Regions from separate parts of the Shewanella sp. 4t3-1-2LB genome, predicted to be linked through region 1. Evidence: predicted binding sites of a transcription regulator. Region 1 holds the regulator's gene; each other region holds the start of a gene.
What was found. The regulator sigma-54, encoded in region 1, starts transcription at its own class of promoters, with help from an activator protein. The targets are predictions, from matches to a motif close to GTTGGCACGNNNNTNGNNT.
Positions count from the first base shown of each region.

Region 2: the regulator sigma-54 is predicted to act here: its motif matches at 1,478-1,496, upstream of J3L11_RS12365 (TorF family putative porin).
Region 3: the regulator sigma-54 is predicted to act here: its motif matches at 2,480-2,498, upstream of J3L11_RS11240 (DUF4097 family beta strand repeat-containing protein).
Region 4: the regulator sigma-54 is predicted to act here: its motif matches at 1,010-1,028, upstream of J3L11_RS00335 (BON domain-containing protein).

Region 1 is NZ_JAFNJD010000056.1:6,360-13,667, reverse strand. It holds gene ptsN (PTS IIA-like nitrogen regulatory protein PtsN) at 1-340, opposite strand, end outside; gene hpf (ribosome hibernation promoting factor) at 340-630, opposite strand; gene J3L11_RS17050 (RNA polymerase factor sigma-54) at 661-2,127, opposite strand; gene lptB (LPS export ABC transporter ATP-binding protein) at 2,218-2,946, opposite strand; gene lptA (lipopolysaccharide transport periplasmic protein LptA) at 2,943-3,476, opposite strand; gene lptC (LPS export ABC transporter periplasmic protein LptC) at 3,463-4,023, opposite strand; gene kdsC (3-deoxy-manno-octulosonate-8-phosphatase KdsC) at 4,020-4,571, opposite strand; gene J3L11_RS17025 (KpsF/GutQ family sugar-phosphate isomerase) at 4,571-5,548, opposite strand; gene J3L11_RS17020 (calcium/sodium antiporter) at 5,577-6,545, opposite strand; gene mlaF (phospholipid ABC transporter ATP-binding protein MlaF) at 6,895-7,308, shown strand, end outside.
Region 2 is NZ_JAFNJD010000031.1:30,917-38,224, reverse strand. It holds gene J3L11_RS12370 (GGDEF domain-containing response regulator) at 1-519, shown strand, start outside; gene J3L11_RS12365 (TorF family putative porin) at 690-1,382, opposite strand; gene J3L11_RS12360 (HU family DNA-binding protein) at 1,663-1,935, opposite strand; gene J3L11_RS12355 (hypothetical protein) at 2,127-2,432, opposite strand; gene J3L11_RS12350 (DUF3016 domain-containing protein) at 2,616-3,155, shown strand; gene J3L11_RS12345 (GGDEF domain-containing protein) at 3,159-4,895, opposite strand; gene J3L11_RS12340 (prephenate dehydrogenase) at 4,997-5,311, opposite strand; gene J3L11_RS12335 (TraB/GumN family protein) at 5,357-6,277, shown strand; gene J3L11_RS12330 (methyltransferase domain-containing protein) at 6,236-7,003, opposite strand; gene J3L11_RS12325 (MaoC/PaaZ C-terminal domain-containing protein) at 7,187-7,308, shown strand, end outside.
Region 3 is NZ_JAFNJD010000027.1:30,791-38,098, reverse strand. It holds gene J3L11_RS11260 (darcynin family protein) at 18-374, opposite strand; gene J3L11_RS19665 (TetR family transcriptional regulator) at 463-1,089, shown strand; gene J3L11_RS11250 (hypothetical protein) at 1,155-1,307, shown strand; gene J3L11_RS11245 (DksA/TraR family C4-type zinc finger protein) at 1,324-1,590, shown strand; gene J3L11_RS11240 (DUF4097 family beta strand repeat-containing protein) at 1,640-2,401, opposite strand; gene J3L11_RS11235 (EAL domain-containing protein) at 2,774-4,834, shown strand; gene J3L11_RS11230 (diguanylate cyclase) at 4,862-6,241, opposite strand; gene J3L11_RS11225 (AzlD domain-containing protein) at 6,336-6,641, opposite strand; gene J3L11_RS11220 (AzlC family ABC transporter permease) at 6,638-7,308, opposite strand, start outside.
Region 4 is NZ_JAFNJD010000001.1:71,196-78,503, forward strand. It holds gene J3L11_RS00325 (sigma-54 dependent transcriptional regulator) at 1-177, opposite strand, end outside; gene J3L11_RS00330 (hypothetical protein) at 346-888, shown strand; gene J3L11_RS00335 (BON domain-containing protein) at 1,136-1,690, shown strand; gene J3L11_RS00340 (VOC family protein) at 1,743-2,312, opposite strand; gene J3L11_RS00345 (L,D-transpeptidase family protein) at 2,309-2,803, opposite strand; gene J3L11_RS00350 (ion transporter) at 2,940-3,800, shown strand; gene J3L11_RS00355 (MATE family efflux transporter) at 3,865-5,280, shown strand; gene J3L11_RS00360 (ABC transporter ATP-binding protein) at 5,285-6,184, opposite strand; gene J3L11_RS00365 (ABC transporter permease subunit) at 6,181-7,020, opposite strand; gene J3L11_RS00370 (DUF480 domain-containing protein) at 7,063-7,308, opposite strand, start outside.

The DNA.
Region 1 (7,308 bases):
TCAGGTGCTGCTGGCATTGATCTGCGGGCACCACTAGGGCAAACAGGATATCGACCGGTTGGTTGTCAATGGCATCGAAAGCAATCGGCTCGTTACATTTCACCAGCACTGCAATCGGGGTAGTTATGTCCGGCATACGACCATGAGGAATGGCTATGCCATTGCCTATGCCCGTGCTTCCCATTTTTTCTCTGGCCAACAGGCTTTCAAAAATGGCTTGGGACGACAGATTGGGATACTGGGCCGCGGCGAGTTCGCTGATGAGCTCCAATACCTTTTTCTTGCTGCCGGGTGTGGCGCAGGTGGTACACTCCGGCCGCAGGACGGTACTAAGTTCCATCATGAGTATTTTGTCAGCTTTTCTTTGTATTTAATGATCTGACGATCCAATTTATCAATCAGAGCGTCAATGGCTGCGTACATGTCGGTGTGCTCTGCGGTGCCGTGCACTTCGCCACCGTTCAGATGTAGCTTGGCTTCGACTCTTTGTATAGCTTTTTCTACATTGAGTACGACATGCACATTATTGATCTGTTCGAAATGACGTTCAAGTTTTGCAAATTTACTCTCCACGTAGCTACGCAACGAGTCGGTGATCTCAATATGATGGCCTGCCAGGTTGATTTGCATAGGGGTGTCCTCCATAGGGGTACTGTGGAATTACAAACTCTTACGCTGATTTGAGGGCGGGATCAGCATGGCTTCACGATACTTTGCAATGGTCCGTCTTGCCACGTTAATTCCCTGTTCCGCCAGCAACTGTGCCATTTTGCTGTCACTGAGCGGCTTTTTCTGATTCTCTGCTGCGACCAGTTTCTTGATAAAGGCTCGTATGGCGGTTGACGAACACTCGCCGCCATCATCGGTGCCAACATGGCTGGAAAAGAAATATTTCAGTTCAAAAATACCGCGAGGAGTATGCATGTATTTTTGCGTCGTCACTCGTGAAATCGTCGATTCATGCATATCGACCGCTTCGGCGATATCGTTGAGTACCATTGGTTTCATGGCTTCTTCACCATATTCAAAGAAGCCTTGTTGAAACTGGACGATACAATTAGCAACTTTCAGCAAGGTTTCATTGCGGCTTTCCAAACTCTTGATAAACCATTTGGCTTCCTGCAAATGTCCGCGGATAAACTGGCTGTCTGACTGGCTGCGAACACTGCGCGCCATGGCGGCATATTGCTGATTAATACTCAGTTTGGGCATACAATCTGGGTTGAGTTCGACAATCCAGCGGCCATTCTTTTTCCAGACGCTGACATCCGGGATCACATATTCCTCGTCCTGTGGCTGTACCAACAGGCCGGGCCGAGGGTTGAGTGTCTGGATCAACACGATGGCATCTCGTAGATCTTCTTCTCTGAGGCGTGTTTTACGCATCAAGGTGCGATAATCTTTCGCGGCGATCAGATCGAGGTGTTGCTCCAGCAACATGATGGCATTTTCTAAATGCGGTGTGTCTTCACTGAACTGTGACAGCTGGATCAGCAAACATTCCCGTAAATCTCGAGCAGCAACCCCCACAGGGTCAAAGTGCTGAATGCGTTTCAGTACGGCTTCTACTTCGTCCAATTCAATCTCAGGATTGCCCATGGCTTCCAGAATTTCTTCTGTGCTTTGAGTCAGATAACCCTGATCATCAATGGCCTCAATAATGGCGGTGGCAATGGCTGAGTCGGTTTCGGAAAACGGTGTCAGGTTTTTCTGCCATTCCAAATGTTCACGTAATCCTTCGGAGGTTTCTCCCTGAAATGGCGTGTCATCATCGCGGATAGGACCCGCAGGGGCAGCAGGTGCTGCGGTAAAGACTTCATCCCAAGTGGTGTCCATTGGCAGTTCTTCTGGCAGGGATTGGCTGGTTAACGCATCGGAAGTCTCAATAGTTGAACTGTCTTCCGTTTGAACGTCGATGGTTGGCGTGTCGAGATCATTATCCACATCATTGTCGTCATCGGCTAATTGACTATCTTCATTGACTTCCAATAGTGGATTGGCTTCCAGCGCCTGCTGAATTTCCTGTTGTAACTCCAGCGACGACAACTGCAGCAAACGGATTGCCTGCTGCAGTTGTGGTGTCATAGTCAGCTGTTGACCCAGCTTTAACTGGAGTGACGTTTTCATGTTACCGCTTACTCCTACATCCTATCGTGTAATAAAAAATCCAGTAATTACAGTCTTTAACAATTAGAATTGCCTACCCAAAGGTGGTTACTATAGCTTGAATTGCTCTCCTAAGTACACTGCACGTACTTGTTGATTATCGAGGATTTCAGCAGGGGAGCCTTCTGCGATCAACTGACCGTGACTAACGATGTAGGCGCGCTCACACACATCAAGTGTTTCACGCACATTATGGTCGGTAATCAGCACTCCCAGTCCGCGGGAACGCAGCTGTTCAATAATTTTTTTGATATCGATGACCGATATGGGATCCACGCCCGCAAAGGGTTCGTCCAGCAAAATAAATTTTGGATCCGCCGCGAGGGCTCTGGCTATTTCAACTCGGCGTCTTTCACCGCCCGATAGTGACATCCCAAAACTGTCGCGAATATGAGTGATATGGAACTCTTCGAGCAACTGTTCCAACTGCTCTTCACGGCCATCACGATCCAGACCCTTGCGGATCTGTAGTACTGCCATGATGTTATCTCGCACCGTGAGTTTACGGAAAATACTGGCTTCTTGCGGCAAATAACCGATGCCTTTGCGGGCACGCAGATGCATGGGATCCATGGTCAGCTCATCATCGTCGATGAAGATCCGCCCTTTATCGCTCTGAATGAGTCCTACGACCATATAGAACGTAGTGGTCTTGCCTGCGCCGTTGGGACCGAGTAATCCGACAATCTGCCCAGTTTTCACCGACAGACTGACGTCCTTCACGACCATTCTTTTTTTATAGCTTTTTGCGAGATTCTGGGCGGTCAGGGTAGTGCTCATTGCTGCTCCTGCTTGGGTTCCTTTTTGATATCTTGCTGGTAATTTTCCGGCTGAATTACCGTGGTAACCCGATCTTCACCTTGACCACTACTGGTAGCTTGCAGTTGCTGGTTTTCTAGGTCATAAACGATTTTTTCTGCAGTAGACAGACTGCCGTCCTGTTCCACCCTCGCTTTTCCAATGAGTGTCAGAATACGTTTGTTGATGTTGTAGTGGATCTCGTTGGCGCTGGCGTTCGCAATGCGGCCATCTTCCAGTTTCTGACGAAAAGTCGCTGGAGATCCTTTGGCAACCAACACCCGCTCGCCGTCTTTATCGGTACTGGAAGCGTTAAGTTCCTGGGCGGTAAGCTTCATCGAACCCTGCGTGACGATCACATGTCCGCTATAAACGACCTGCTTGTTTTTGATGTCGGCATCCTGCGAATCTGCAGAAATCTTCACCTGCTGCAACAGATCTTTATCTACGGCGGATGCTGCCAGACTGGTGAGGCACAGGAGTGCACCGAAAAAAAGCTTATTTGGTTTCATAGGTTCCTTTTACTTGACTAAGCAGTTTCACTTGCTGAGCGTTGAGGTCGGCGTACAGCCCCTGACCTGTAATATCAAAATCCTGTCCCTTGACCAGTATATTTTTATCTGAGGTCATAATCATATTACTAAGATTTAATTCCAGATAACTGGTGCTGATAGACTGTATGGGCTCTGTGGGACTAATGGCATCAATAATAACATTATTTTCCAGAACCACTTTGTTGCTGCGTTTGTCCAGTAGTCCCTGTTCTGCGGTCATGCGCCATTCAGCCTGACCTTTATCGGGAAAGATCCAGTACACTGGGCTGCTAAAAACGGTGCGATCGTCCTGTTCGTAGTGTTCCATGTGTTTGGCTGACACCCGACTAGAGATCATGCCGTTTTCATCATAACTGACACTGTGTAAATCATCGGCAACGTAATCAGGACGTACCACATCAGAGTTCTGCAGACTCGCGTCGGTATTACGCTTATTCTGAACTTGCCAGTACAAGATCAGGGCAGCGGTAAAAAAAGCAATAATTGCCAATGTGACTCTGTTCATATACTCATGCCGTGTGCCGAATCAATTTTATCTTGGCTCAATAGTAGTAAATCAGCTAGTTCCCGCAGAGCACCATGACCACCATTAAGAGACGTTACCAGATGTGCCAGTTGTCTGACTCTGGGGTGACCATCCGCGACGCAGACACTGAGTCCTACGCGCTGCATCACGGGTAAGTCAACCATATCATCTCCAATGTAGGCCACCTGCTGTGGTTGCAGTTGATAGTGTTGTAATAGCCACTCAAAAGGTTCCAGCTTATTATCAATACCCTGAAATATATGAGGTATTCCCAAAGCCATCATACGCGTTTCTACAATCTGTGATTGGCGCCCGGTAATCACGGCAACCTGGATGTCAGCATTTAATAAGGCTTTCACACCATAACCATCTCGGGTGTGAAAAGCTTTGAGTTCTTCACCATGATTTCCCAGATAGATGCGTCCGTCAGAGAATACGCCGTCGACATCGCAGATCAGTAACCGGATCTGGCGGGCCGCTTGCCATACCGTCTCAGAGACTGGTCCATAGAAACTGTCACGACTCATTACATAACTCCCGCGTTCACCATATCCAACATGTTGAGTGCGCCTACTGGGCGGTTATCAGCATCGACAACAATCAGCCCATTGATGCTGCGATCGTCCATGATTTTTAACGCCTCTGCGGCAAGAATATTGGCTTTGACAGTGATGCAGTTGCGAGTCATCACATCAGCAATGCGGGTTGTACGCAGATTGACATCTGCATCGATAACCCGTCGTAAGTCGCCATCGGTAAAAATTCCCACCAGCTTATTATCGGCATCCACCACAGCGGTCATGCCAAGCCCTTTTTTAGAGATTTCGTACAGCGCATCGGTGATGCAAATATCATGATGAACCAGCGGAATATCCTGATCTTTGTGCATCACATTTTCGACTTTCAGCAGCAGTTTGCGGCCAAGTGCACCTCCTGGATGCGACAAGGCAAAATCATCTTTGGTAAAACCTTTGGCTTGTAACAGCGCTATCGCGATGGCATCGCCCATCACCAGCGTTGCGGTAGTGCTGGATGTCGGTGCCAGTCCAAGTGGACAGGCCTCTTCTGGCACTTTGATACACAAATGCAGTTGTGCGAGTTTTGCCATCGTGGATTCAGGATTGCCGGTCATGCTGATCACAGGGATCCCCTGACGTTTAATGACAGGCATCAGTGTCAGGATCTCGTGGGATTCCCCAGAATTGGATATTGCTAGCACAATGTCATTATGGCTGATTACTCCAAGATCACCGTGACTGGCTTCGCCTGGATGCACAAAAAAGGCGGGTGTCCCCGTGCTGGCTAGTGTGGCTGAGATCTTATTGCCAATATGGCCTGACTTGCCCATACCCATGACGATGATCTTGCCGCTACAGCGATAAATCATTTCGCAAGCTTCGGCAAATTCAGGCGAATCTACATATTGGTACAAGTTGTCCAACGCTTGCATTTCGATATCAATGACTTTGCGTCCCCACGTACGCATCTGATTTGCATCTGTCATATCTTTCTCTCTTCCATCTGTTTGGCGCTTATTGATGATGCTCAAACAGGCTAACCTGATAGCACACAAAAGTGATCAATAACACTACGCCATGCCACCGTCTAAGTGAGCGGTGTTTTCTGCCGCTCAACAGAATGAACAATGCCAAGGCGGTACTGGTTGCTAAGACCATGTAAAAATCTCGGCTGGCAGCGGCCGCGTCTACTGTTCCAGGTGCAATCAATCCAGGAATTGCCAATACGGCGAGTATATTGAACAGGTTGGAGCCAACAATATTGCCTATTGCCAAGTCCTCTTCTCGCCGCAGCACCCCCATGATACAGGCTGCTAATTCAGGCAGGCTGGTACCAACGGCAATAATTGTCAGGCCAATCACCAGATCTGACAGCCCGAAGTACTGCGCAATACCCGCGGCACCGTTTACCATCCAGTTGGCTGATATGGGCAATAAGATTATGCCTACGGCAATCCAGAACAACGCTTTCCAAGTGGCAACATCTCGCGGAATATCTTGCTCGGCTTCATCCGCCAGACGATCTTTGGCTCGGTTAGCGATGGCATGCCAGATGAGGTACCCCATCAAGCCAATAAACAGCAGTAGCAGCAACAAGGCCTCTGCGCGACTGAACTGCTGATCATGTAGGCAGTAGCCTGCCACTAATGTGGCAATTAGCATCAGCGGAATTTCCCGGAACAGGGTTTGGGAACTGACACGAATTGCGCCGAATAATGCAGTAATGCCGAGAATTAGCGCAATATTTGCAACATTGGAGCCCAATACATTACCTATCGCCGTGTCTGGACGACCTGACAAGGATGCCGTTACCGCCACAAACATTTCAGGCGCGGAACTCCCCATTGCCACAATCGTCAAACCAATCAACAATGGTGGAAGTCCCAGATTTCTAGCTAAAGCGCTTGATCCGTATACAAATTTGTCTGCGCTCCAAACCAGAAATAGCAAACCGGCCAAAAGCAAAAATATATTAAATAGCATTGCACAATCGGTTTTCCCCGGATTCTGCCGTGCATTGTCGCTGTATTTGCTGCAAATTGAAAGGGTACAACGCCCAACCTGGTAAGCCTGTTGTGTCGAGTAACCCGATTGCGTACAATTTATCGCTTATTGTTCACGGCTTGCTGTTCACCGGCAGCTGTTCAGTAACGGTTCAGATTGGCGTAACTAACATGATGAATAGTTATGATGTTTCAGGACGAAATGGATCGCCAAAGTTTAGTTCTCGGCAATCTAGAATCTCTCTCCGTTAGTTTGGGGTTGCGCTAGCAATGGGAGCGGCGATAAATCCCATTTATCTTTAACAGGAATATTAGAACTGGAATCAAACATGAGCCAAACCCAGACCGCATTGGTCGAAGTGAAGAATCTCAGTTTCAGTAGGGGCTCTCGGGTGCTCTACGACAAGATCAGTCTGAGCATCCCCAAAGGCAAAGTCACCGCCATTATGGGGCCTAGTGGTATTGGTAAAACGACCCTGCTGAAATTAATTGGTGGTCAGCTAACGCCAGATAGTGGTGAGGTGCTGTTTGAGGGCAAAAATATTCATCAGCTCAAACGTAGTGAACTATTTGAAGTGCGCAAACGGATGAGCATGCTGTTCCAAAGCGGTGCGCTGTTTACTGATATGAATGTGTTTGATAATACCGCATTTGCTTTACGTGAACATTCCGGTTTGCCTGAAGCCATTATTCGTCGGATTGTGCTGATGAAACTAGAGGCTGTAGGGTTACGTGGTGCGGCT
Region 2 (7,308 bases), on a different contig from region 1:
CTCGCGCCGGGCAGACGTTTGAGTATTGCCATCAATCTGTCGGCCTCTCAGAATCTTCGTGAAAAACTGTTACAACAGGTTGAAAGTGCGTTACTTTCCAGTGGGTTACCAGCGGAGCTGTTGGAGCTTGAAATCACTGAAAACGCCCTGATCGAAAAACCTAGAGAGTTAGCAGAAGTGCTGGAGGCGGTCGCGGCAATAGGTGTGACGCTGTCCTTGGACGATTTTGGCACTGGCTTTTCATCATTGGAACATGTAAAGGATTTTCCAATTAAGGTGTTGAAAATAGACAAGAGTTTCGTTGCAGGTATCGAACAGGATGAACGGGCGCGACGCTTGCTGGCGGCGCTCATCAATTTTGCCAGTGGTTTTGATGTGCTGTCGGTGGCGGAAGGGGTTGAAACTGAAGCTCAAGCCCAGTTTTGTCGTGATCATGGTTGCCATCTGTTACAAGGTTACCTTTACTGTAAGCCGATGCCACCTGAGCAATTTATGACACAATTTCTGCAGCCACAGTGATGCAGGCTGATCAAACAAAACCCGTCATCCGTAATGCGGATGACGGGTCGGATTCAGGCACGGCTGAAGTTTAGCATGGATCATCATAGTGGCCATCCTGGCATCACCTTGACCCGTTCAGATTATTATTGTTATTGCTTAATATTATTATTGTAATTCATTGATATTTATTAGAATTCAAATTCGTAGGTGTAGCCAAGTACAAATTTGACGTCATCGTCTGGCAGATTGGTGTCTGCCAGTTTGAAGGAAATAGCGCCAATACTGGTGTCTTTGGTGACCGACACATTGTATTCAGAGTAGTCATCGACACCGTACCAACTGGTAATCACGTCACCTGTAGAGTAGGCGTAATAGGCTCCCAAAGTGATGCTGTCCGCCAGAGGATAACTAGCGGCGATATGGTAGTAGGTGTAATCCTTGTCATCCAAACCATCGGCAGCGACATCATCACCAGCGGTCACAAATTTAGCCACACCTACTTCTAACCACTTCCAGTTAAGCTTCAGGTACAACTCGCCAAAATCGATAGAGTCAGTAGCGTCTGGATAGCCATAGTATAGATAGCCTACGTCATAGCTAAAGTCATCATTGAGGGAGTGGGAAAAACCGCCGTAAATATCCATTTCATAACTGGTGTCGTTGCCAAAGTCGACATTGGAACCCCAGGTGCCCAGATAGAAGCCGGATTCATGACTGTAATCAATGCCGCCTTGCACTGCCGCAGCATCCGCAGTTTGAGTGACACCGCGCCATAGATAATTCGACGTTGCCCCGATATTTCCAGTCACCGTGGCCTGGCTCATTGGTGCAATCATCATTAAGCTTGCAAGCACGCTCAGCGACAGCAGTTTTTGTTTCATACTCATCCCCTTTATCCCTCTTATAGTTGCCGGAGATCCGGAAATCTGCCGGAACGTCGGCTTTTCATTGTGCTGATGTAATTCCAAAGAAAGATGAGCTAAAGCTGTGCCAAAAATTAATAATGAGTTTTTACAAAAACTTAACCAAATATTGCCTTGTATGTAAACAAACTGCTGCATTATTATGGCGCTAGTTGCACAAAAATAGTGCAATGTAAAAGTTTCACACAAATAAAAACGCCTCTATAGCAAGAGGCGTTTTTTACTGAGCAATACAAATTCAGCTAATGCTGTCTTTCAACGCCTTACCAGCTTTGAACTTTGGCACAGTGGCTTCAGCAATTTGAATTTCTTTGCCTGTCAGCGGATTGCGGCCAGTTCGGGCGGCCCGAGTTGTTGTTTCGAAAGAGCCAAATCCCACAATGGAGACTTTGTCACCGGCTTTTAGTGCTTCGGTTACCGCAGCTTCAAAAGACTTAAGTGCCAGGGCGGTTTCTGCTTTTGTTAGCTCAGATTTCTCAGCCATACTGGCAATCAGTTCGGTTTTATTCATTTTTTTATACTCTCTGTCTTTCCGTAGATATTGTTATAGCGCTGTTAACTTGCCATAAGGCTCTAGCTAATGAAAGTGAATTTTCCGAATTATCAGGTAAAACATCACTAAAAAAGTGGCCGAGCTAGCGCGTTAGTTAATAACGCTATGACACCGGAAGACAGCGCTGTCATTGACGATAGCATAAGCCGTTAGTGATTGCGCATCTCTTCGCAAACATATCCCTGACGGCGGGAATCAAAGCGGCAGCCACCACCACATTCCCAAGGCGCGTTTTCATATTTGGCCGATTGTGTTCGGGCATAGTCACGGCACTGTTGATAATCAGTAAAGCCTTCCTTTTTCAAATAGTTTGCGGATCCAAAGCCGTGGTGATAAACAAAAGCAGTCCAGTCGTTAGGGATGGTAGGCTGTGAATTTCGATTGATCCAGAAAACCACTGCAGACACGGTGATCAGTAGGCAGCAGGTAAAAATGACTGGGACTGATAATTTCACGAAGCTCTCCCGCATAAACGCGATTATATTGCTGTAAAGAATGATAAAGTTAACTTAAAGTTGGAACTCGGTGCTATATCCAAAATCCAAATATTCAGCGACGTTTAGTGTAACCCTAAGTACCATAAAGACGGCTATTGCCAAAGGTGATATCGTCGTTAGGTTGCCGACAAGGAGGCAAAGATGAAAATTGGCTATCTGTTTTTCGCCAGCGTACTGAGCATTATGAGCGCTGGTTGTGCTGTGGCTACCGAAGATGCCGCCGCGGCTAATCCAGTAACCACCTCTGGTAAAGTCAAGATTGAGTGGCAAACTCCAGATAAGTATACCGATATTCGTACTGCAACAGAGGTACAAAAACGCTATGAGCAGCGGATGTTTGAAGATCTCACTAAAGCGCTCGATAAGGCGTCTGCAAAGGCTTTGAAAGGTAAGGAGAAACTGGAGTTAGTGGTGACAGATGTGGACTTAGCGGGCGATTTACGGCCAACCTTTGGTCAGGCATCAACCAGTGATATCCGCATCGTCAAAGACATTTATCCGCCACGGATTAACTTCTCTTATCGGGTTCTGGATGGTGATCAGGTGATAATGGTCGGGTCCGAAAAATTGCGGGATATGCGCTTTATGGATCGCATCAGCAATATTGATAATTCCAGTTTCAGGTATGAAAAAGCCCTATTAAGCGATTGGTTTGAGAATACCGTTGCCCCCAAACTGTAATTTTCAGGCGATCTGTTCTTGTGGGATCTGTAGCAGGCAAAATCCACTTTCCGTGAGTTTTGCCTGTTTTTTTGCCTGAGCACATAGATGTGACAGCTGTTCCTCACTCGCGGCTTTGGTAAGCTGTGGCGGAATAATCCCAACACTCAGGCTCATTAGCGGCTGGATACACAGCTCGTGTTGACGGTTGCGAGCCAGAAATTTCTGTTCTGTCCAATGCTGTTCGGTAAAGAAACGCCGCTTGAGCACTTCAAACTCGGCTAGGATCTGGCGGCAGTGTTCTACCATGACCGTATCGGCAGCAATCATCACAAAATCGTCACCACCAACATGACCAATGAAGTGCCGGCGCCCGTGAAATCTTAATAGATCCGCGACACAGCGGATCACCTCATCACCTTTGGCAAAGCCGTAAACGTCGTTGTAGGCCTTGAAGTTGGTGAGATCCAGATATGCTAAATAAAACGGCTGTTGTTGTTGCCCCAGTCGTAACAATTCCTGTTGAATCGGCACATTCCCCGGCAGATCCGTGAGTGGGTTGGCATGGCGGGCGGTCTGGATCCGCTGCTCAGTAATTCTTTGCAGCAAATCTCGGGTGTGTCCCAGTCCACGGAACTTTCCCTGCTGCAAAATGATGAATTGTTGCGCCACATATTGGTTGTTATCGGATGTCAGTTGTTGGCTGACGGAGGATAAAGGTTCACAGCCCTCGACCATCAGCACGCCGCCATCCATGATTTCCGTGACCGGATGGTTTTCATGTAGTGCTCGGCCATAGGGGGTGGAGAACAGCTCCAACAAGCTCTGGCGATACACCAATCCCAACGGGAAATCGTATTCAATAATGGCGACTGCTTGTAAGGCTGGTCGCTCTAGAAACAAATGGCTAAGGCTTTTTAGTCGCGTGGTAGGTGGCAGTGAAATTGCCTCCTGGCACAGGCAATCGGCCGTTTCGTTATAGCGTGGTTGCGGTTGTTGGCGAAATGACCGAAACCAAGTGTGTGGTTTGGGGGACGGGTGCGGTTGTGGCTTACCCAGCAGAAATCCCTGACACAACTGAATACCTAAACGTTGTAACACCGCCAGTTCTGCCTCGGTTTCAATACCTTCAGCGATAACCTGACAGGTAAGACTCTGGCATAAGGTGACAATGGAACGTACAAATTCCTGTTTTACCGGAAACTGATCAATACGGTCGATAAAATGACGGTCAATTTTAACATAATCGGGGGCTAGTTCTGACCATAGGCGTAAACCAGAATAACCGGCACCGAGATCATCCAGCGCCACTTGAAATCCCTGATGGCGGTAATAGTCGAGGCAGCTTTTTAATAGATCAATATCCTCAGCTGGATATTGCTCAGACAGTTCAATGACAATCGATGAAGGCGGTAGCCCCAGTTGCTGTGCCAGTCGCAACGTGTGGCCTTTGGGATGACGCGGATCGAGCAACGCCATCGGGCTGATGTTGATGAATAATTTTCCCGGCAGTTGCTGTTGTTGAAACTGCTGCACTGCTAGGGTGCGGCACAGTGTTTCTAGCTCAGAGAGTCGCCCCTGCTGTTCTGCTGCGCGGAACAGATGTATCGGGGAATAGAGCGGGCTTTGTTCAGGCCCGCGGCTCAGCGCTTCAAAACCGTACATGCGGTTTGCGTCAATGTTGACGATTGGCTGAAAATGTATCGCAATATCTGCCTGCTGGATTATCTGTTCCAGCAGTACCTCGTGCTCGGGAGTCATCTGCCTGTACCGCGTTCAACTGAACCGGGGCAGCAGCATATGAATTTTCAGTGACAAACAGATGACAGTGAAACCGCGCTTGCCTGTTCTGTGATCGAGCGCTACTGACGGCCCTGTTCTTTGAAGCGTGCCAGTGTCTGCAGCAAAATTGCCAGTTGCTTCACTAAGTGTTCCAGTTGCTGCTGTGACGGTGCTTTATCTTCTTCTAACTCTGCAACCATTTCAGCCAGTTCCTGCACATAGGGCAAGAAGCGGTTACTGGATGTTGTAAACCCCTGATCATCTGTGAATATTTTGGCAAACTTGGCGTGGCCTTGCTGCTGTAGCTGGTCAAGACTGTTATCTGCATCCACTGCTTGTCGATAAGCCGTCTGCAAATTGGTCTTGAGTTGCGCTATGACCTTGGTATATGGCATAACGAGAGTCCTTTAACGAATTTGTGAAAATTATAAGGAAGCGCAATGGCATCAACAAGCCGTTGGAAGAAATTGCTGGGGGCACTTGCCCTGGTTTTGAGCAATGTTGCCATTGCTGCACCATCGATAACGCCTTTGTTTTTTCAGGTGGATTATCAGGGAAAAACCGCATGGGTGTTGGGGTCCTTTCATGTTGGCAAAGCCGATTTTTACCCGTTGCCGACGCAAATTGATCAGGCATTCAAGCACGCTTCTGCGCTGGTGTTAGAAGCAGACGTGCAAGATCCCCAAATGTCGTTGTGGGTGCAACAGTATGGCATGCACCCGCTAAAAGCGGACATCGAAACGCAAAAAATGCTGGATGAGTACTGTCAGCCGTTGGCCATTTGCCAACAGTTGGCGCAGTTTTCGCCCTGGTTGCAGTCAGTGCAGATCAGCATGTTACGACTTGCCAGCATGGGATTGTCACCGCAGTTTGGCGTAGAGCAGCAGCTGTTGAACTTAAAAGGTAACAAGCCCTTGTTGCAATTGGAAACGGCCAAAGGACAGTTACAGATGCTAGCAGCATTTGATGAAACAACTCAGTGGGCTATGGTACGCGACAGTATTCAGGCACCCGCGACTGATATTCAGGCATTAGTGACGGCTTGGCAGCGAGGCGATCGGCACACCATCGCCAAACTCACGCAGGAGCAGTTGCAGGCGCAAGGTGGGGAGGTGATGCTTGATAAAATGTTGTGGCAGCGCAATCGCCAGATGGCGCAGCGGCTGCAGCAACTGTTACAGCAGCAACCCAAACCGCTATTTGTGGCGGTTGGCAGCGCCCACCTCGCCGGAGCACACAACTTGCTTGATTATCTGCAGCAAGCTGGTGCTCAAGTCCGCAATTGTTGGCAAACTTCGTGTGATATCAGCACTGATGGATCAGCGTTTTTGCCCGAGAAAATGAATATAACGCCCCAGTGACAGATAGGGTTCGCGGCGCGAGTATTCTAGTTCAACGGCAATGAGCTGGCGCTCATCATAATTATCCGGTAGGCGTTTGTTCATGTAATCATGGATTACTCGAACGCCGGAAGCACAAAGCAGGGTGACCGACCAGTCATCGAACCATTGGCGAACCGTTGGGATCTCTAACGGATTCTCTGGACTTAAGCGGTTTTTCTTTTTTGATTTAAGCCCGTTTTTTACATAATCGAAGTTACCGGCAGTTAGCGCGTGAAACCGCATCGCTTCTTTGTTGTAGAACATTAGGGAAAAGAGCCCGCCGGGATGTAACAACGTCAGCAGTTGTGCCAACGTCTCTCTGGCATCGACCAACCACTCGGCCACCGCATGACACAAAATGAGATCAAATTGTCCGTGTTCGACAATGTGCAGTTGCTGTATCGGGGCATGGACTAAGGTGATATCCACTGCTTCTGGCTCAGCGTCAATCAGTTGCTGGGCTTGCTGCAACATGGTTTCAGAGATGTCGCAAAGCACCACCTGATGGCCAAGCCGTGCGAGTTTAAGACTGAAATAACCAAAACCGCCGCCAGCATCCAGCACTCGTAATCGGCGGTTGCCAAGCAAGGGTAACTGCTCTTGCAAATCGCGCCAGAGTACGGCCATACGGATGTCACCTTTGGTGGTGCCATAAATATTATGGGCAAACTTTTGCGCCAATTTGTCGAAATTCTTGTCCTGCACGGCGGAATAACTTAGGGTGTGGAAAGCGCTTAGTGTCTCATATTCATAGTCGATTAGCACAGTGTCAGCAGGTAATAGCGCAAATTCGGACTAAGACCTGAGACAAACTATGGTTATAATGTTCGCTTCAATCAATAGGAGTGGTAACCGTTGGTGATGGAATCCTGTTTGGAATTGCGGGCTATGCCCTCGTTGTTTTCCTTGTATCGCAAGATTTTTTTCGGGCGTAAGCCTGGCTGGGACCAGCAACCTTTGCCGCATCTTCAGGTAAGCGCTAGACAAGTACCACTGTCTGCGGTGAAAGT
Region 3 (7,308 bases), on a different contig from region 1:
ATTGTACGGTCAGATCGCTACTGATTGAGGTGCGTCTGGGTGAGCAATGCTTTATGTTCAAACTCAACAAATCCATCTTCAATGGCCGGTAAGATGGCGATAACATTGAAATAAGGTGTTGTGTATATTTTGCTGTCTCTTAGCTGTTCCATCATGAAATAGTAATGTTGAATGTTATCGGTTTCGCACATCATGATATCGCTACAAAACGTGGTGAAGGCTTCTGCATCAAACAGTCGAATATGTACGTCTGGATACTTGGCAAAGACTTCGCGTTTTAGTTGGTCAAAATAAGCGTTGCGGTCACGTCTATCTAATTGCAGCCATTCCTTTCTAGCATTTAAATGTACAAAAAAAGTATAGGTTCTAGCCATGTTTGTTTTCCTTCAATTCTGGTTTCGGCGGTAAATATAGAATACGATTAAACATTCGCGTTTTATATTCGCATTCCGAGATAAGCCAGTGAACTCAAAGGTAATAGATTGTATTGTAAGTAGAAAACTACCAAGACAAGGGCGTTCAAAGACACTCGTTGCTGCGATACTAGAAGCTGCTATTCATGTTTTAGCGGATGGCGGCATTCGGGGATTTACCACCGCCAGAGTGGCTGAAAAGGCGGGAATTAGCGTTGGCTCACTTTATCAGTACTTCCCAAATAAGGCCGCCATTCTGTTTCAATTACAAGTCAACGAATGGCGAAAAACTCAGCAACTTATTGAAACTATATTGGCCGACATGACCAAGCCACCACGAGAGAAATTAGAGACGGCTATTCGTTCATTCATACAGTCAGAATGTGATGAATCGAGTATTCGCAAAGCTTTGGGGGATGCATCGCCCTTTTACCGAAATGCCCCTGAATTCGCTGTTGCGAAATCCGATACAAAAATTAATCTCGTACAATTTATCAGCGAGTTTCTGCCTGATGCTTCCGATGAAACATTGGTTTTTGTTGAAGATTTACTACTCAGAGTGGTTACCAGCTTCGGCAAACAATTTTCTGAGGAAAGCAAAACAGACGCGGATATCAAACGTTATAGCGCAGCGCTAGCCAATATGTTAGCTATGCAGATTGAGACTTATAAGTAATACAACGTCTCTATTACATTTCGCTATCGCCAAGTGCCACATCAATAGTATTGGAGCCGCGAGCATTGGGCGCACATATCGATAAGCGCTTTATCAAAGACGGCATTTATCAAACCATTGCGGCAGAGCCGATATTGCGCGCTGGTGGTCCAGCGAGCTATTTTGGTATTAGCGTGGCGACCGCATTTGAGATGGTGCGGCCGTCAGTTACCAAGTAGATAAGTGGAGGTCATTTTGGCATCAGGTTGGGCACAAGATGGGGCTGAGCAACAGCAGATAGACAGCACTGTTGAAGATGCACTTGCTCGGGTGCGAGGCGAGCTTCCCAAAGGCGAAAGCCTGACAGAGTGTGAAGAGTGTGGCGAAACGATCCCAGAGGCGCGGCGTTTGGCGATTCCTGGCGTGCGTTTGTGCGTGAATTGTCAGGCGTTGGAAGACAAGCGACGCCAAGCATTTGCCGGATATAACCGTCGAGGTTCTAAAGATAGCCAGTTACGTTGATGCTGGCAAAAAGCCGGACAGCAAGTCCAGCTTTTCGCGTTAATGCTGATTATTTGTCCATCGTCACCGGGCCATTGATATCGTCGAAATGTACATCGCCGGAGCCAGCGCTGATGATATTTAACCCTTGTGTATGACGGACATTGATGTCCCCGGAACCATCGTCAATGGTGACAATGCCGTTTACATTGGTAACAGTCAGTGAGCCGGAGCCATCATCAATGCGGACATCACCACCCACGTCACGGATATCGATGTCACCCGAGCCATCATCCAGACGAATTTTACCGCTGACATTTGCCAGTGTCACACTGCCGGAACCATCTTGAATATCCAGATCGTGACCACCGCGAATAGTCAACTCACCTGAGCCATCTACGACCTTGATATTGGCCGTCATATCGCGGATTTCCAAAGGACCAGAGCCATCGGTCACATCCAGCATCAGCGCGGCGGGCACCGTAACGCGCAGGTTGATATAAGGCGAACGATGGCTGAAGGAAACATGGTTGGCAAATTTTGCAGTCAACACTGCACGTGAGCCTTGCTGTTCCAGCGTCAGAATGGCGGGCACATCGGCATATTCATACACATCCGCTTCTACCTTGATCTGCTGTTGGTCAGCAACACCGACGATAACCAGCTCACCTGCGCCAGTGTCGGCCTGCAGTTGGCTGATATTGGTGCTATCCAGTACCAAGCTGCGGTGACCATAATTCAGTGGCTCGCTGTGGGCGCCATTTACATAGAAAACACAGCCAGTGAGTGGCAGCATGCAAACAAGTGCTAGCAAAGTTGAGCGTACAAACATAATTTTTGTGTCCTTAACGGTAAGCGTCAGTGATTGCAGAAGACTGAACATTGGGTGTTATTAATGTAGTCACAGTGTAAGCAGATGTTGTGCCATAAATAATTTTAATTAATAATCAATGAGATATAGATTTTAGATGAACGAATTAAATAACAAGATGGCAATTTTCATTATTAAACGGTGAGTTTCGCTAACGGTCACAGTTCCACCATTGTATTCGTCCAGCACACGGGCATTGGCAGCGGTTTCCAATAAAAAATTCTCTCGTTGTCAGACGGAGGCAACTACACTAGAAGTGGTGATAAATTCGCCATTACCTCTTATTTTTCGTCAGAAATTACCACTGCGCTGTTAACAGGGAGTGTCTACAGTATGAAAAGAGCCTTGTATCAGAATCCCCATCTGCTGCGGTTACACTGGCGCCGTGGCACCCTGACATATCTGTTGGCGTTGCTGATCATTGGCATTTTGGCGTTACTGTCACACTACTTAGTACAACGCATTGTTAATCAACAGGAAGCTAGTGCCCGCGTGGTGAACCTCGCCGGTCGTCAACGTATGCTATCGCAACGTATTACGCTGTTTGCCGGGCAATTGTTGGCGGAAAAAGATCAACGATCGCCAACTCTGTTCCCGGGGGAATATCTTGATGCGATAGCTACTATGAACAAGGTTCATCAGGCGCTGATGCATGGCTCGGTATCGATGGCGATTCCGGCTCCAAGTTCAAAGGCTATACAGCAGATCTTTCATCAACCGCCCGTAGATCTCGACCAGCGCTTGCAAGCGTTTTTTCGTTTGGCAAAGCAGGTCGTGGATCAATCGCTGACCCTGCCGGAAAGGGAACAAGCGTATTTGCAGCTGCGGGCATCCGCGCGTTATGACATCCTCAACTCACTGGATACCCTGGTGTTGCAATTCCAACAAGACAGCGAAGCCGCCATTGTGAAATTACAGCGCTATAACCGTCTGTCATTGATCGGGATGCTAAGCACTCTATTGTTAGAGGCGTTGTTTATTTTTTGGCCGCTGTTGGTTTCCTTATACCGCCGCGAGAAACAGTATCTGCAGTTGCTGCGAAAAATGGATAGCGAAATTGCCCATCGGGTACGTTTTCAAGCATTTAACGACCCGCTGACATGCTTGCCAAATCGATTGTCGATGTTAGAAAAAATCCAGACATGCGTTGATTTAGCGCAAAAAAATAAAAGTGCCTTGGTCGTTATTTCGGTGGGGTTGGATCGCTTCAAGGATATCAACAATAGCCTTGGACATGATAAAGGGGATGAATTACTCGTCGGCATCGCTACGCGCTTAGAAACCCTGGTGAAGCAGTATCGCGGCTTTCTTGGCCGCATCACCGGCGACGAGTTTGCCATTGTATTAGACCAACGTAAGGATAATCTCGAGCTGGTACAACTGATGCGGGAACTGCTACAGGCCGTGGCCGCACCGTTTGAAGGTGACGGTTTTTGTGTGCAGGTTACCGCTTCTCTGGGGTTGGCTTTTTATGCCGATGATGGTGCCAGTGCCCGCAGTCTGCTGATGCATGCCAACCAAGCGATGCGTATTGCCAAAGATGAAGGCGGGCGGTGTTTCCGTTTCTTCCAGCCGATGATGACCTCCAAAATGACCCGACGTATTCAGTTGGATCAAGAGCTGCGACAAGCGATGACTGACTGCGCGCAACTAATGTTGTTCTATCAGCCAAAGGTGGATCTGCGCGATGGGCGGATTTGTGGCGTGGAAGCGTTGTTGCGCTGGAAGCATCCGCAACAGGGCATGATTTCTCCGGCGGAATTTATTCCCATCGCAGAAGATTCTGGACTGATAGTAGAGTTAGGTGATTGGGTGATGGTTCGGGCACTGGAGCAACTGGCACAGTGGCAGCAACAGGGGATGGCAGTCGATGTTGCTATCAATGTATCGGTCAAACAGTTGTTGCGCAGTAACATCAGCGAGCGTATCCAGACCTTAGCGCAGCAGTTAGGCGTCGCATCACAGCATGTCCAGTTAGAGATCACCGAAAACAATATCATGGACAATATGAGTCGCATTATGCCGCAGCTGCAAGCGTTGACACAGCAAGGATTTACCTTGGCTATCGATGACTTTGGCACCGGCCATTCCAGTCTGTCTCGGTTACGGGATTTACCGATGAAGGTGCTGAAAATTGATAAATCTTTTGTCGCAAATGCCCTGCGTGATCAGAAAGATGTGCAACTGGTTGAGGCAATTATAGAAATTGGCCATATTCTGAACCGGACTATCATCGCGGAGGGGATTGAAACTGCGGAACAGATGGCATTGTTGCAGCAACTGGGCTGCGAAGAAGGACAAGGATATTTGTTTGCCAGACCGATGGCGGCGGAACAGTTGGAGCCGTTGTTAAGGCAGGGCACCATTGATATTCGTCACGAGGCTATGGCTTGACAGCTGCCATAGCCAGAATCTCCGCCGTCAGAGCTGATCTGTATCGGCAACAATAACGCGGTTCCGTCCCAAGTGTTTGGCGTCATACAGTGCTTTGTCTACCTGTCGCAAAATCACTTGATAATCGGGATGGCCATTAAACAATGCCAGGCCAGAGCTGACGGTAATTTGGATACGCTCACCGTTTGGCAACATAAAGTTTTCGGCGGACACTTTATTACGCATATTTTCGGCAATCGCTTGGGCGTTGTGTTTGTTCACATCAACCAGCACCACCATGAATTCCTCGCCCCCCAGACGAAAGACAAAATCACCAGCACGCGAATTGCTCACCAGAAAACCGCTCAGTTGCTGTAATACACTGTCTCCGGCCTCATGACCGTAAGAGTCATTGACCTCTTTAAAGTAGTCAATATCCAGTGACAACAGTGCGAACTGACTGTGATTGCGGCGGGCGTGGGTAATTTCACGGCTTAGTACTGTCGGCAGGAATTTGCGATTCAGCAGTTTGGTCAGGACATCCCGACCGCTTTCCAACTCCGAGCTTTTGGCAAAAATGTCATCCAGCAGGAATTTGATCCGTTTGGTTTCGTCTCGTACCTTGCGTAAGCTCTGGATCCTGGTGTCAGCAGGCCCTTGCTGCATATCTGCTAGCAGTTGTTCATCAACGATGTTTATACGTTCGTCAATGAGCTGGGTTTCCGGGTAGTCTTGAAATGCATGTGCCCCTTTGTGTGTAAACCATAAACCAAATTCAGAAGTAGACAGCGCTGGCAGTTCGGCATTGGGATTGCCAAGGGTGCACTCAAACATCAAGCGATTTTCCCAGTCCAGCAACGCCCCTTTCTGCTTTTCGCGTTCAGTCGACAGGTTCTGAGAGATAGAGAACAGCCGGTATACCTCATCAGAGCGGGTGTTGCGGTCGTAAGAGCTGGCATAGGCTTGCGCCATGACTTCCATAGAGACATCAAGGGTATCGCAAAAATGCTGCAAGCACTCATGCTGTTGCTCCGCGGTCAATGGCTCTTGCTGCAACAACTCACCGTAGTGCTGTTTCAGGTAGCGCGCACCACGCAGTACCAAGTGCATCGGAATTTTGATACGGGCGTGAATTTCACCGACTTTTACCTGCAGGGCTACCGCTGCTGCGAGATCATACTGCTCATCAATATCAAACAGCGTGACCAGCCATTGCTGTAAAGAACCATGTAAACGTGTTTTCACTTGGTCGTGGGAAAGAAAGATCGACGCATCTTCAGCTCCCAACATATGGGCATAGAATTGCGTCGCCAGTTCACCACTATGGTTGGCAACAAGTTGTCGATTTAGTTGAATACTCTGTGGATTTATTCCGGAAATCAAAGTATTCCAGTCATTAGCAACTTTACTGCTGGTTGTGCCGCTCATAATATTCCCTGGCTATAGACATTATCCGGCGGCAAAACTAGCAAGATTACTGCTGAAAGTCCAAAGAAATGCTTGAATATTCACCAGCACAGCATCACCAGTTCAACAGATAAAAAGCCAGTAGACTGAGTAAGACTGCACTGAGCATATGCCTGACAAAGTAGGCGATAATCACCGAGATTATTGCCCCCCAAAGATAAGGATTATCTGGAAAATGCCGTAGTTCTCCATTATCCAGTAAGATCACCGGCGCGCAGATGGCAATCAACAAGCAAGGGGCGGAATAAGATAGCGCTTCCCGCACTAATGTGGGAATACGCAGTGGCAACCGGGGTTCTAGAAACAGGTAACGGTTAAAAAATACGATGAACGCTAACAGCAGCAGTAGCCACCAACTCATGTTGTTGTCTCCCCGGATTTTCTCGTCAGGTGCGCTACTGCGACCGCAAACATCATTCCGGCAATGCCAGCGATCACGATAGCGCCTTCCACTTGCGCTAGTGACAGAGCGGCGGACAGCAGCAACGAGCACAGCACACCTGCGAGAGTGCTAAGGCTCTTTATCATTGGCACCACGATAGTAATAAAGGTGGCGATGATGGAAAAATCCAGATGGTACTTTGCCAGATCGGGTACCGATGCCGCGAGCCAAATACCTAAGGCACTGACAATTACCCAAAACAGATAGAACGTCAGTCCGGCCCCTATCAGGTAGCTGACCGTCAGCGCCTGTTCGCGGACCTTTGGCACACTCAGCGCAAACAGCTCATCGGTTAGCAAGAAGCCGATCGGCAGGCAGTACTTGAGTTTCAGTTGGGTGACAAATTCACGCAATGTCAGCCCATAGATAAAATGCTGCGATGTTAAAAAGAAGATGGTGATAATAATGCTGAAAACATTGGCGCCAGAGATCAGCATGCTCAAGGTGACCAGTTGCGCTGCTCCGGCAAAGATAATCGCCGACATCCCCAGACTCTGCCACACATCTAGCCCAGATTGAATCGCCATTGACCCAGCAAGGAGCCCCCACGGCAGGACCGCCAGACACAAGGGAATAATGTCGATTG
Region 4 (7,308 bases), on a different contig from region 1:
GCTATTGATCACTGCGCTTGATTGTAACAGTACCAGATCGGCATCTGCTTGCTGCAGTGTCTCTAGCCAGTCGCTTGAAGGGATAACCCACTCACACTGTTGTAGCTGTGGCAAGTCAGACAATTGCTGTAGTAGGTTTTTGTCTTTGATATGGATAAAGATTTTGGGACGAGACATAGAAGCTTCCTGCAACAGTGTTATGCCACTTTAAGACAGATATTGCGTGTGAACAATGACAATCTGAGCCTAAGCAAGGCTATGTTCAGCCTTGCCGTACGGCTGCTTGGTACGGTGTTTGTATAGTTTTGTGCAGGATGATGCTGTCTTATGATGAATTAACAGGAGATGATGATGCGAAATGTGACTCATCAGCACTCTGAGTTGAGCCTGCTTACACATGATGGCAATTGCCAGCATTTCAGCAACACCGATGTTGCGTTGTTATACCTCAATCTGCGGCTAGAACTGGACCCATTGCCGTTGCGGCAACGTTGGTTACAGTTGACCGATAGCTACCGTTTGCGTCGGACGTTAACACGCTTACAACGACTACATTCCGGAATTGCCGGGAGTCTGTTGCGTTTTACCGGATTGGCAGAGCAACAAGGGCGTCGTTGGCCATCGTTGCAACATGCATTGGTTTGGATCCCGCCACTGCTGGCACATCGTTATCGGGCATTAAAACAGCAGCCACTGTCGATGCCACCACCCAGTAGTCATGCTTTCCGTTTGGCACTGTGGCAGTTGGAGCAAAATGTTGCGAGTTGGCATCGCCGCAGTGTTGCCTATTGCGAGTCAGAATCTGTATCCGTGCTGCTGGCGGATATGGCCGCGGCGCGACAGTTAAGTCTCGATAGTGTTTTTCCCGGCAATGAGCAGGGGTCTTAGCAACGGTTGGTGCAGTAAAAGTTACCTGCGGGCGTGAATATTTTACCTTAATGACGATTAGCATCGCATGCTGTAGATGTGATTTATATTGTAAATATATGAAATAAATCAATTTAGTAAAGTTGGCATCATTCTGGTATTAGCTAAAACGACAAACGAGTTACCCGGGCTTTTGTCCGTTGCGCCAATCACCAATTGAAAATTTGGCATAAAAACTCGGTTTTTCAATCACAAGAAGGAGGTCGTTATGAATAACAAGCTGATATCTGCCACTGTTGCCCTGGGTTTACTGATCCCGGCTTACAGCTACGCCCAGACTTGGAAGAATGAGGCCCATGATGCTTGGATTGATGGTAAAGCAGAAAGCGTATTGTTACTGAACACCAATCTCAACAATTTCGACATTAACACCGATGTACATCAGGGCAAAGTCACGTTGACCGGCGAAGTTGACAGTGATGTTGATAAAGCCTTAGCCGGCGAGTTGGTGGAAGGTCTGGAAGGTGTGAAATCGGTTGATAACAAACTGACGGTCATGCCTGCTTCGCCAACCAAAAATGGCGATAATGCGGATGATGCCTCGCAGGTGCTCACCGATACTAAAATCACCACTGTGGTGAAAACACGGTTGTTGTTTGAGCCGGAAGTGAGCGGCACTGCTATTAATGTCACGACAGAAAATGGCGTCGTTTCGCTAGATGGTGAGCTGCACTCATCGGCTGAAAAAGATCTCGCGTTGAATATTGCCCGTAATACTGATGATGTCAAAAACGTCGTAGACAATCTTAGAGTGCTGGATTAACCGTTTGCGTGTTATTTAGAAAAAGCCCGGATATTTCCGGGCTTCTTTATGATTATGTCGCTTCACTAGCAATAATGGCTTCGATGCTGTGTGGGTGCACTTTGATGCATAATTCTTCACAGTAAAAAGCAATTGTAGGATTAGGCAAACGTTCATCCGCTCCTGCCGGACTGCTGTATTTGATACTGATAGCGTCATCACCGTCGAAGACTGTGGCGAGCGTCGGTATTCTGTTCAGCAGTGCTTGGCGTAACTGCCCACAGTCAGTGGCTTCACACGGCAGCACTAATTCAATATGTTCCCAACCCTCACTGTCATAATGCTTATCCTTGGGGTAGGGCAATTCGATACAGGGAATGCGGTATTGCTCCAAACGCAGTGCTTGCGGCAGTTTAATAATCAGTATTGGGCGGCCGTTGATCTGTTTGTCAGACAAGAGCTCGCCGTCGATTAAAAACTGCTGTCGCAGCTTGTCGGCCAATTGCCGGCTGTTGACCCGTATAGCGGCATGATCACATTGGGGCAGCACCTGCAAGCCTAGCCGATGCACAAACTTTTGCATCCTAGTGGCGAAGTCGGCAAACGATGCCATTAGCGTCTGGTAGTCGACCACCTGACTCATGGCCAAATCTCGATGGGGGTTCCGGGTTCCACCAATTTCCAGATTTCGTCCATTTCTTTATTGGTGACAGCGATACAGCCATTGGTCCAGTTGTACTGTTGTGCTTCTTCTGGAGGCAAAGCGGTATGCGGATTCTGTCCGTGGATCATAATTTGCCCGCCGGGATTAATACCCAGTGCCCGCGCCCGGAAAATATCTTCATCGTTGGGATAGGAGATATGGATAGCGCGATAATAGGTACTGTTGGGTTTCTTGTAATCGAGGACATAGCGGCCTTCAGGTGTGCGTTGGTCGCCTTCTTTCAACTTGTGGCCCCGAGGCATGTCCCCCATGGCAATATGGTATTCGTGTAGGATTTTGCCGTTGCTCATCAACCGTAACTGTGACAGTGATTTCTTAACAACGACTAAGTCAACTTGAGGCTGTGCTAACAGCGGTTGGCTCAGCAAACTGAGTGCTGCGAATAATAGCAGGTGTGTACACTTGAACATGGACTTTCTTGTTATTGTGGATTGACGCCGGATAATGACGGCATCATAACCGAAAAGTTATCTGCTATTGAAGCACTCGCTGAAGAATGTATGATCCGCAGGCCAACTCAGCATGCTAACCCAGGAAACAAAACGCATGACAAAGCATCAACAGCAGCATGATTCACCACTGCAGCAGCGGTTGCGCACAATTATTTTTGGCACTGATACGGTTGCAGGGCGAACATTTGATATCGCCTTAATCGTCTGCATCATTTGCAGTGTGGCGTTGGTATTTTTGAATACGGTGCAATCGGTAAATCAGCGTTTTGGCAGTTTAATTCTTGGTCTCGAATGGTTTTTTACCGTAGTGTTTACGGTGGAATATGGGTTACGTTTATACAGCTCTACGAATTCCTGGAAGTATGCCCGTAGTTTCTACGGATTGGTGGATTTGCTCAGCGTCTTGCCCAGCTATCTGGCGCTGTTTGTGCCAGGTGCCAATCTCACCTTGGTGATTCGGGTGTTGCGACTGTTCCGCATTTTTCGGGTGCTGAAGCTGCTGCGTTACCTTAGCGAAGGTAATATGCTGTTGCGCGCTATGTTGCTGTCAAGCCGTAAAGTTTTCATTTTTTTCTTCTCCGTCAGCCTGATCATCATGGTGCTAGGGGCGGTGATGTATGTCGTAGAAGGGCCGGAGAACGGGTTCAGTTCTATCCCTAAATCGGTGTACTGGACCATAGTCACCATTACTACTGTAGGTTATGGTGATATTACCCCAAAAACCGGGCTGGGGCAGACCATTGCCGCCTTTACTATGTTGCTGGGTTATTCCATTATTGCCATCCCCACCGGTATTCTGACCGCAGAAATTGGCCAAGAGATGGGGCGCGTACGCGACTTGCGCCGTTGTGCCAACTGCCTCAAAACCGGTCATGAACATCAGGCCAAATACTGCAGCCGTTGTGGTAGCGAACTGGAAGCCGCGCTATCGCCGGAAAAGGAGTCTCGTGAGTAACATCTCTGCTACAGCAAGTCATGCGAAGTTTGTTGAAGGTAGCATCCTCAAACATATTCTGGTGATGAGTTCTACTGCCGCTATCGGTGTGTCGGCACTGTTCTTAGTCGATCTGCTGGACATGTTTTTTCTGAGCATGTTGGGGGAACAGGAGTTGGCTGCCGCTGTTGGTTATGCTGGCACGATTTCATTTTTCACCACCTCTATTGGTATTGGATTGTCAATTGCCCTTGGCGCCTTGGTATCTCGTGCAATTGGTGCAAGGGAAATAGCAAAGGCGAAGCGACTTTTGATAAACGCCGCCACGGTCACTTTTGTTGTGGCGGTGTTGACTTCGGCTTTGGTGACCGCGTTTATTCCAGAGTTGTTGTCACTGGTGGGTGCCTCTGGTCGTACTGCTGAGTTGGCGACCAGTTATCTGCACATTCTAGTCCCTTCGTTGCCGATAATCTGTCTGGCAATGGCGTTGGGCGGTGCTTTGCGCGCAGTAGGTGATGCCAAATTGTCGATGTGGTCGACACTTGCGGGTGGTGCAGTCAATGCGGCGTTGGATCCCTTATTTATCTTTGTGTTGGGTTTAGGTATTGAAGGGGCAGCAATGGCTTCGGTATTGGCGCGGTTGACGGCATTGTTGATCGCGGCTCGCGGGGTCTTTGTGAAACATCAGTTATGGGGTGGTTTTCAGTGGCAGGCATTACGGCAGGATTTACCGGTTATCTTTGCCATTGCGGGGCCAGCAATGCTGACTAATGTGGCAACTCCCATCGGTAATGCCTTTGTGACTCGCGCCGTGGCGGATTTCGGCGATAGTTATGTGGCCGGCTGGGCGGTAATTGGCCGACTGATCCCGGTGACGTTTGGGATGATTTTTGCGCTCAGCGGTGCCATCGGGCCAATTGTTGGCCAAAATTATGGTGCTTGTGCATATGAGCGTTTGCGGGAGAGCCTCACCCGGGCATTGCAGTTTTGCACTTGTTACGTGGTCTGTATGTCTTTGTTGTTATTACTACTTAAAGACTGGATAGTCACCGTTTTTGCCATGCAAGGGCAGGCAGCGGAATTGATCCATTTCTTCTGTGAGTTTATGGCCGTGTTTTTCCTGTTTAATGGCGCGCTGTTTATCGCCAATGCTTCATTTAATAATCTGGGAAAAGCCAAATACTCCACCTTTTTTAATATTGGTAAAGCTACCATTGGCACTATGCCATTTGTCTGGTTAGGTGGACAACTGGGCGGGGTTTATGGAGTGTTGGTCGGCCAAGCTTTGGGATCTGTGCTATTTGCGGTCCTGGGGGTTGTGACGGCCTATCGACTGGTGACCCAAGTGACTGCCGCCGGACGCGAGCGGTCGGATTCTCTGTTAGATGAAGCTGGACTGGCTCCGGTAGCCTGTGCGCCTATGTCATCTTCTCGTGTACCAATGGCACTGTTGGCCGAAGAGGCTGAAGTCGCCGACGAGCGGCGACCTGACAGCCAATAAAACCTCAGGAAAACAGCTGATCTTCTAGCGTTCTGCCTTTTATTAACATTCGGTACTGCAGCTGCAGCTGGTGCAGTAACTGCAGCAGTTGAATGTCCAACTGTTCACCGAGTGCCGGTTGATACTTAAGTATCAGCGTATGTTTGCCACTTGGTTGAATCGCTTCAATCCCCGGCAAAACTTGTAATTGTGTTTGCAGTGCTGCCATGTCGCAAGGTTGCATCTGCAATGTGAGATAGGTCTGGCTATCTTGGGTCGTCAAATCAACAGCTTGGCTGAGTTTGCCGTGGTCCAGATACAACACCTTGCCACAGAGTTTTTCCAGTTCTTCAAGGTTATGAGAGCTGATGAGAAAAGTAATATCAGCGGCCAGGTTACTCACTAGGTCACGGATGTTGCGCGCGTTGACAGGGTCCAGTCCGGCAGTGGGTTCATCCAGCAATACCAGTTTGGGAGCGCCGATCAGCGCTTGCGCAATGGCGGCGCGCTTGCCCATGCCATGGCTCAACGCTTTGGGTAATGAACGCGCAGCATCGACTAATCCTACCAACTCCAGTACCCGCAATGCTTCGTTTTCTGCCGCTTTGCCGTTAAAACCATGCAGGCGTGCATATAACGCCAACTGGGTTAGCAGACTGAAATCTGGATCTAATGCGGCGTCTTGGGGGAGTGCTGCCACTTTGCCCAGCAACGCTGCGCTGCCTGGTTGCTTACCCAACACTTTGATATCACCAGCACTGGGTTTAATAAAACCCAGCATCAGACTCAACAGTGTTGTTTTACCTGCACCGTTAGGCCCTACCAGCGCAATTGGGCTGCCAGTTTCTAGGGTCAGATCGACATTATCAAGCGCCAGCTTATTGCCGTAACGTTTACTCAAACCATGGCATCGCAACAGATTCATAGATCACCCCGTTTTATTAGCTGCAGTCCCAGCGCCAGATAGGAAATACTTTGGATAATTGGCAACGGGGCGCTGCTGAGCGCCGCTTTGGGACTGATGGCGAGCAAACCATCGGTTTGCATGCCGGGGACCAGATAATTCAGGAATCCCAGCAGTGGCAGGGCATAATCCAACAGCGGCAGTAAAATGGCCGACACGGTAAAGAATAACACCGCATAAATGGTGGCCTGTCGGTTAGAGGTTGCCACCAGTGACAGCACTGACATCAGCGCCGTATAGGGCAATAGCACAATCAACAGATTAAGGGTGAGCCAGAAGGCATCGGTAATCGCCACACCGCTAAGGGAGGGCTCTCTTATCATTGCCAGCGCTATGGTGGCGGCAACGGTCAGTATCAGCAACAACAGCTGGATCAGCATCATGCCCAGAAAACGGCCGAAAAACAATGCCTCACGACCGCAATGCAGTGTCAGAAAACGTAAGGTCCCGCGTTGCTTGTCTGCGGCAAATTGGCCTGCGGCCAACATGATGCAGAACATCGGGAACAGGTAAAGGGATATGGCCCAATACACTGCCAACTCAGCAACAGGCCAACTGAACAATTGGGCTAGTATTTTATTATCAATGGCGGCGGCTAGATCCCGCATACTCGGATCTGTCATTAGTTCAGCGGCACTTTTGATGGGATAAGCCAAAAACAATAACCATAATAAGGCAAACGTCAGTAATGCCAGTAGTCCTCGGCGTTGCAACAACAAGCGTTGCAGCTCAAACAACGCCAGTTGCCGGATATTATGCCAGCTGCCTGGGTGCGTTTTTTTAGAAGTTAGCCCCATGGGATCCCCTGCAATTTTGGTGTTAAAGATCGGCGTGATAAATCAGCGTATGGCTTGTTGTAGCTCAGCGACCAGCTGTTCGAGCACTGCCACCTGCTGTTCCAATTGCTGAACCCGTGCTGCTAACGGTTCGCCACTGCTAGCACTGCTGACCGCTTGCGGTATGGTTTCAGCAACGTTGCTGAACAGTTCGGTAAAACGGACTTCACGTTTGCCAGCCTCCCGTGGTAGCTGTTGCAGTAACGATTTATCCAGCAATGCCTGCAGATGGTGTTCCACTTCGTCAAT